Linked DNA regions of Adhaeribacter arboris. The protein of the gene in region 1 binds, or shares a complex with, the protein of each later gene. Links are inferred from orthologs where the notes say so. Each region holds a gene or a part of one and is shown on either strand. Other genes may lie near its edges.

The links.
Region 2: the proteins of dnaB (region 1) and dnaG are in contact, whole or in part, in a crystal structure (PDB 2R6A), measured with the Geobacillus stearothermophilus proteins. The link is inferred for Adhaeribacter arboris from one-to-one orthologs. Residues at the interface, in WP_033016901.1 of Geobacillus stearothermophilus: Ser13, Glu15, Ala16, Gln18, Glu91, Leu92, Asp94, Ala95, Val96, Pro97, Thr98, Ala99, Ala100, Asn101, Tyr104, Tyr105, Ile108; in WP_049624496.1 of Geobacillus stearothermophilus: Lys456, Leu457, Leu458, Pro459, Ala460, Asn463, Ala464, Leu467, Leu535, Leu536, Ile537, Ala538, Gln544, Glu545, Asp548, Tyr549, His552.

What each region holds. Positions count from the first base shown.
Region 1 is NZ_PYFT01000001.1:1,608,939-1,613,163, reverse strand. What follows is about bases 773-3,733. They hold dnaB (replicative DNA helicase), read left to right. Parts: upstream 773-1,447; coding sequence 1,448-3,019; downstream 3,020-3,733. Other genes in these bases: AHMF7605_RS06675 (SusC/RagA family TonB-linked outer membrane protein), read left to right, coding at 3,472-3,733; AHMF7605_RS06685 (UDP-N-acetylmuramate--L-alanine ligase), read right to left, coding at 773-1,248. Outside these bases: more of AHMF7605_RS06685, read right to left, coding at 1-772; more of AHMF7605_RS06675, read left to right, coding at 3,734-4,225. UniProt on the Escherichia coli protein: The main replicative DNA helicase, it participates in initiation and elongation during chromosome replication. Travels ahead of the DNA replisome, separating dsDNA into templates for DNA synthesis.
Region 2 is NZ_PYFT01000001.1:312,273-315,809, forward strand. What follows is about bases 1-2,905. They hold dnaG (DNA primase), read left to right. Parts: upstream 1-433; coding sequence 434-2,377; downstream 2,378-2,905. Other genes in these bases: AHMF7605_RS01330 (potassium channel family protein), read left to right, coding at 2,377-2,905. Outside these bases: more of AHMF7605_RS01330, read left to right, coding at 2,906-3,399. UniProt on the Escherichia coli protein: RNA polymerase that catalyzes the synthesis of short RNA molecules used as primers for DNA polymerase during DNA replication.

The DNA of each region.
Region 1 (4,225 bases):
AAACACCTGGATAGTATCGTTGGCAAAAGCTTGTTTTATGTCCTCGGGCTGCAGGGCGGGCAGGCGTTTGTGTTCCAAGGTTTTAGGATTAAAGTAAACAATAGGCAGATCGGCATTACCCAAAGCCCCTTTGTACTGCGGTAGAAAATTTTTGTTTAAACTGCTGAAAGTGTGCAGTTCCAGGCAAGCCACTAAGGCTCGGTCCGGAAACTGTTTTTTTAAGGCTTCGGTGGTAGCTTTTACTTTAGAAGGAGCGTGGGCAAAATCCTTGTAAATGCGGGTAAAATTATTTCCCCCTAAAAACTCCAGCCGGCGGGCCGCGCCTTTAAACGTTTTAAGGGCTTCGTAAAATGCCTGGGGTTTAATTCCTACCTGCCGACAAACTTCTTTAGCCGCTGAAATATTACGCAGATTATGCTCGCCAAAAATCTGGAGCGGAATATCGTCTTTTTTGGTTCGTAAATAAGTAATGCCGTTATGCACCTGGTGTTCGTGTGCGGTATAGCCAATATATTTAACTAAATCGTTGCGGGGCACGCAAATGTGCAGCACTTGTTCATCGTCCTGGTTATAAATAATAGTACCTGCCTTAGGAGTCATGTCGGCGAATAGCCGAAACTGTTCCCGGTAAACTTTAGGGTCCGGAAATACATTGATATGATCCCAACTAATACCGCTAATAACGCCAATGTGATGGTGATACAAATGAAATTTTGGTACTCTTTGAATGGGCGAAGCTAAATATTCATCGCCTTCAATAATAATAATGGGAGCCTCTTCGGTAAGCTTTACCATATTATCAAAACCCTCTAACTGCGCTCCCACAGCGTAATCAAACAAGCGGTTGTGGTATTGCAACACGTGGAGGATAATAGAAGTAATAGACGTTTTACCGTGGCTACCCCCAATAACAATGCGTTGTTTATTTACTGATTGCTGGTAAATAAACTCCGGGAAAGAATAAATAGGAAGATTTAATTCCTGGGCTCGCTGCAATTCCGGGTTGTCGGACCGGGCATGCATTCCCAGAATAACCGCATCCAGCTCCGGCGTAATTTTTTCGGGAAACCAACCCATTGAGGCGGGTAAAATCCCCGCTGCCTGTAAGCGGTCGTACGCCGGATTAAATATTTCATCGTCGGAGCCGCTAATTTGCAGGCCTTTTTGGTGGAGCGCCAGCGCCAGGTTATGCATGATGCTGCCGCCCACAGCAATAAGATGAATGCGTTGCAATTGCGTTGTTTGCATGTAATCGAGTGAGTAAGACGACAAATGTACAAATTTTTTTTACTCTCGGACACGCGAAAACACTTATGGCTATTGGCGCTTACTTTGAAAAAAGAGTATAAAATGTTTTACTTGGTTCAGTACCAGCACGAAAGGATTTGTGGACGAAAAGGTTTATAAATTGTTAATAAGCCAATCGAGAACTTTGTTAGATTTGTGTATGGAGGAGAGTAAAGTAAAGTTTTCCCGTGATGGAAAAAATGCCCGTTGGAATGGCAAGAGTTCTATAACTGCCGGTTTAGGTAAAATACCGCCCCAATCCCTGGATTTAGAGGAAGCGGTATTAGGAGCGTTAATGCTCGAAAAAGACGCCTTAACTACGGTTATTGATATTTTAAAACCGCAAAGTTTTTACAAAGATGCGCACCAGAAAATTTTTAAGGCAATCCTGGCGCTTTTTGATAAATCAGAACCCATTGATATTTTAACGGTTACGCAGCAATTGCGGGAAGACGGGGAATTGGAGTTTGTGGGTGGGCCGTACTACATCATGAACCTGACGACGCGCATCCACTCGGCGGCTAACGTGGAATTTCACGCGCGCATTATTACCGAAAATTCCATTAAGCGGGACCTTATCTCAATTTCCAGCGAAGTAGAAAAACGAGCTTTTGAAGATACTACCGACGTGTTTGATTTACTCGATTACGCCGAAAAATCGTTGTTTGAAGTATCCGAAGCCAATATCCGCAAAAACTTCGACGATATGCGCTCCTTGATGCACAAAGCCATTAAGGAACTCGAGGAAAAGAAAAACCAGAAAGAAGGCTTAACCGGGGTACCCAGCGGTTTTACGGCTTTGGACCGGGTTACTTCGGGCTGGCAACCGTCTGATTTAGTGATACTTGCAGCCAGGCCAGCGATGGGTAAAACCGCGTTTGTCGTATCTGCCATGCGGAACGCGGCCGTAGACTTCCGGAAACCGGTAGCAATTTTTTCGTTAGAAATGTCTTCGTTGCAGTTGGTTAACCGTTTAATTTCGGCGGAAGCGGAACTGGAAGGGGAAAAAATTAAAAAAGGAAATCTCGCCGATTACGAATGGGCGCAGCTCAACCACAAAATTTCCCGGTTATCTGAAGCCCCCATTTACATTGATGATACACCGGGGTTATCTATCCGGGAATTGCGCACCAAATGCCGCCGCCTGAAAGCCCAGCACGATATTCAAATGATCATCATCGACTACTTGCAGCTGATGACCGGGAACGAAGGCAAAGGGGTAGGCGGTAACCGGGAACAAGAAATTGCGTCTATTTCGCGGGCTTTAAAAATGTTAGCCAAAGAATTAAGCGTGCCGGTCATTGCTCTGTCGCAGCTCAGCCGGGCCGTAGAAACCCGCGGGGGCGATAAAAAACCGCAGCTTTCCGACTTACGGGAATCCGGCTCCATTGAGCAGGATGCCGACATGGTAATCTTTTTGTATCGCCCGGAGTATTACGGCATTACCGAAGACGAACTCGGCAACCCTACCCAAGGTGTGGGAGAGGTAATTATTGCCAAACACCGGAACGGTTCTATCGGCAGCGTTAACCTGAAATTTATTGGTAAGTTTACTAAGTTCGGCGACCTGGAAGGCGACTTCGGCAGCGATCCGTTTGGTGGCGGCAATGCTTTACCACCCAGTAATTTTGACGATCCGTTTGGCGGCGGCAATGCCGTACGTTTACCCAGCAAAATGAACGGCGATTCTTTACCTAAATCCAGCTTTGATACCGAAGAGCCACCTTTTTAAGTTGCTGGTTGAAAGGTTAGAAAGTTAAAAAGTTTGAAAGTTAGATTCTGTTATGAAATATAAAGTTCGTATCTACTAATGTTTGTCCCATTTAATTTATAGAAACAAAAATTAGCATTTATTCCAGCTTGAGACCCTTTTAAGCCTAAATTTCTAATTTGTAATTAGGTGAAGCACAAGTATGATTAGAAGCTAAGCTATAAAGTAGTAAAAATAAATCTATAATTAGCCAAAAGCCTCCTACGGGAGGCTTTTGGTTTTAAATGAGAATTGCTACAAGCCTTTTTTAAGGTAGATATTATAAAAATATTCAAATAAAGTTCCTGTTTTTCAGCGCATCAGGTTTTTGTATTTAGATATTCTGTAAAAAATAGCCCTTCTGCAAGCATCAAATTTAAAAATGGGCGTATAAAGATGATGTCATTTTATACTTTCATTCTTATAGCACAAATATGAAAAAACACCTTTTACTATTATTGTGTCTGTTTACTGTTCGTTTACTTTATGCCCAGGATGCCGTGCCAATCTCGGGCCGGGTTACCGACGCCAAAACCGGTGAAGCCCTGATTGCAGTAAGCGTGCTCGTTAAAGGTACTACTTCGGGCGCCCAAACAGACGTGGAGGGTAATTTTACCGTAAATGCTCCCGCCAATGCCACTCTCGTTTTTAGCTACATTGGTTATCAGCAACAAGAAGTGCCGGTAAATAACCGCACTACCATTAACGTACAATTAGCTACCGATGCTACCCAGTTAAACGAAGTAGTAGTAGTGGGATATGGTACCCAGCAAAAGCGCGACGTAACCGGTTCTATTACGTCGGTTAAAGGCGATGAACTGATAAAACAATCTTCTCAAAATCCGGTGAGCTCTATCCAGGGCCGGGTAGCCGGGGTGCAAATTACCAACACCGGTACACCGGGCGCTTCTCCCCAGGTCCGGATACGGGGAGTGGGCTCCGCGCAGGGTGGAGTAGAGCCGCTTTATGTGGTAGACGGTACTTTTGTGCCGGATTTAAGCTTTTTGAACCCTGCCGATATTGAGTCGATGGAAGTTTTAAAAGATGCTTCCAGCGCCTCTATTTACGGGGTGCGGGCCGCGAATGGGGTGGTGTTAGTTACTACCCGGAAAGGAAAAGCGGGAGCGCCTCGAATTAATTACAATGGTTTTGCGGGTATTCAGAAGGTAACCAACCGTTTAGAAATGG
Region 2 (3,537 bases), 1.3 Mb from region 1 along the record:
ACAATCAGAAATTAGCAGAAACTTATGCAAAAATTATACAAGCTTCGAAGTAGTTTTTGAGTTTGTTTTTACAAGCAGCCTGTCGACGGGCAAACACGGCGAGTTTAGTTTTTAAGACGTCTACAAATTGGATTCCTAAAGATTTTGTGGTACTTACTCTCAGGAAGCCAAAAAGCTATTTGGAATGGTAAATAGATTGGAACAATAGATACTACCATTAATCTATTCTAAAATTCAGGTAATTATAAGGTATTGCTTTATTTTTTCCTAGCAAAAAGCTTATATTTAATCTTAAAATTTACCTAAATTCTTAAATAAGAAGGTAACAATTTAATTTTCATTTCGCCACTTCCATCTTTTTCCGGACAGCTATATATTTTTCTCATTTAGAACCTGAAAATTTTATCTTTGTAAGGAATGTAAGGCAAATGAAATGGCCCTGATAAAAAAAGAAACGGTAGACCAGATTTTAGCGCAAGCCGATATTGTAGAAGTAGTTGGTGATTTTGTGTCGCTGAAGAAAAAGGGGCAAAATATGTGGGCGCCTTGCCCTTTTCATAACGAAAAGTCGCCTTCGTTTTCGGTGTCGCCGGCTAAGGGAATTTATAAGTGCTTTGGCTGCGGCAAAGCGGGTAATGCGGTGCAATTTATTATGGACGTAGAGGGTACCAGCTACGTAGAAGCATTAAAATACCTGGCTAAAAAATACGGGATTGAAATAGCCGAAGAATCTACTCCCGAAGCCACCAAAGCCCAGAACGACCGCGATAGCCAGTTTATTCTTTCTAATTTTGCCAAAGATTATTACCAGGAAATCTTATTTAACCACGAACAAGGTAAAACCATTGGCCTGCCTTACTTACACGAACGGGGTTTAGGTTTACCCACTATCAAAATATTTGAACTCGGCTACAGCCTCGAAGCCTGGGATGGTTTTACCAGTAAAGCGCTGGCGCAAGGGTATCAGCCACGTTATTTAGAAAGCACCGGCCTTACCATTGTAAAAGACGACAAAAAATACGACCGCTTTCGGGCGCGTGTCATGTTTCCGATTCACAACGTATCGGGGCGGGTAATTGGGTTCGGGGCGCGTACGCTTAAATCCAACGATAAAACGCCCAAATACCTGAACTCGCCGGAGTCGGAAATTTACCACAAGAGCGATGTTTTATACGGTTTGTATCAGGCCAAAAACGCCGTCCGGAACCAGGATGTTTGTTATCTGGTAGAAGGTTATTTAGATGTTTTATCGCTGAGCCAGGGCGGAATTGAAAATGTAGTAGCTTCGTCGGGTACGTCGCTTACCGAAGGACAAATTAAACTGATTGGCCGTTATACTAAGAATATTACCGTACTCTACGACGGCGATGCGGCCGGGGTTAAAGCTTCTTTACGGGGGATAGATTTAATTCTGGAAGGCGGTTTGAACGTGAATGTAGTAACGTTTCCGCCAGGCGACGACCCGGATTCGTACATCCGCAAGGTAGGCGATGTAGTTTTTAAAGAATACATCAATGCGCAAGCCCAGGATTTTATTACTTTTAAGACCAACCTTTATCTGCACGAAGCCAAAGATAACCCGGTAAAAAAAGCCGACGCCATCCGGGAGATCGTGAGTAGCATTGCTAAAATCCCGGATTCCATTAAAAGGCAGGTTTTTTTAAAACAATGCAGCGCCTTGTTCGGGATCGACGAAGATGTGCTGATTGCCGAGTTTAACAAAATTTTTCACCAGAACCGCCAGCAACAGCAAAAACAAGCTACTTCCGCCACTGCTTCGCGTACTTTCACCGACGAAGAATTGGCCGAAGCCGAGGCATACGGTCAAGAGACAGAAACCGAACCAGACCCGGAACTGGATGTAATCTACCACCACGAAAAAGAAGTAATTCGCCTGGCGCTGACGTACCCGGCCAACCCGCTCTCGGACCAGGGCGTTTATATGTTGCCTTACCTGCTCGAACAATTAGACGATACTACTTTCCATACCCCGGTATTCCAGGAAATCATCGACTTTGCCCGCCAGCAACTAGAGCAAGGCCAATTTCCCCGTTCCGAAGATTTTATTAATCATCCGCATTCTGAGGTACGCACCATGGCTATTAATCTGATGAGTCAGAAATACGAGTTGAGCGAAAATTGGGAAAGCCACCAAATATTTGTTCCCCGCGAAACCGACCAACTACAATACGCCGCCGATACGGCTTTACTGCGCCTGAAGCGCTGTAACGTACAACGCATGATTAAAGAAAACATGGAACAGCTCAAGAATCTGACGGATTTTAATGCGATTAAGGACCAACTGGAGATTCTGAAAACCCTAAAAGTGTACGAAGACCAGTTCTCGGAACAACTGGGTACCGTAGTGGCCCGGTAATGAACAGGTTCGCCCAGTTAAAAAGATTATTTATTGCCTTAGCTCTTGCCCTACTTAGTCTGGTGGTGGGTACGGTGGGGTTTATGGTTATCGGGCAATTAAACCTGCGTCAGGCTTTTTACATGACCGCCATTACTTTTAGTACCACTGGATTTGAGGAAGTAAAGCCACTCACCCCCGCCGGGGAAATTTTTACCTCGTTCTATATCTTATTTAACCTGTTTATTTTTGCTTATTTTCTATCAGTGCTCAGCAAATATATTTTTGAGGGCGAACTGCAGGCTATTTTTAAAAAATATATGTCGGAGAAAGATTTACAGAAAATATCCAACCACGTTATTGTTTGCGGGTTTGGGCGCAATGGCAGCAAAGCCTGCGCGGATTTACTGGCGAACCACGAGCCGGTATTAGTGGTGGAAAAGGATGAACAATTGTTAAAAACAAAATCAGGTTTTGGCGAGGTTACCACTACCATTGTTGTGGGCGATGCTACCCAGGACGAAGTATTAAAACAAGCGGGTATTGAACGGGCCAAAGCTATTATAACGACTTTACCCAAAGATGCCGACAACGTTTTTGTAACCCTCACCGCCCGCGAATTAAACAGCAGTATTCAAATTATTGCGCGCGCTTCCGATAAAAGCACCGAAAATAAACTATACCGGGCCGGCGCTAACAGCGTAGTAATGCCCGACGAAATTGGGGGCAGCCACATGGCCAACTTGGTTACCCGGCCGGTAGTTATTCAGTTCCTGGAAATGCTGAATGGGATGGGCGCCAGTAAACTAGTGCTCGAAGAAATTGATTTTGCCGAAATTCGAAAGCAAACAGAGGTTGTGTCCATCCGCGAGTTAGATATTCGGAATAAAACCGGAGTAACCGTAATCGGAGTGAAAAATAACCGGAATCAGATTGAAATCAGTCCTAGTCCGGATACCCAAATTGGAATGGAGGATGTATTAATTTTACTCGGCACCGAAGACCAGGTAAAAGCCTTTATGCGCACCTTCCGGAAGATTTAAGCATTTACCATTTACCAATATACTCATATACCATAAAGCTTTATTTAAGTGCAGGAAATGATACTGATTTTTTAAGCATTTAGCAATGGATTTTTTTATTGGAAATAGCCGCCTCTCCTTCCCTGTTTTTAGGGAAGG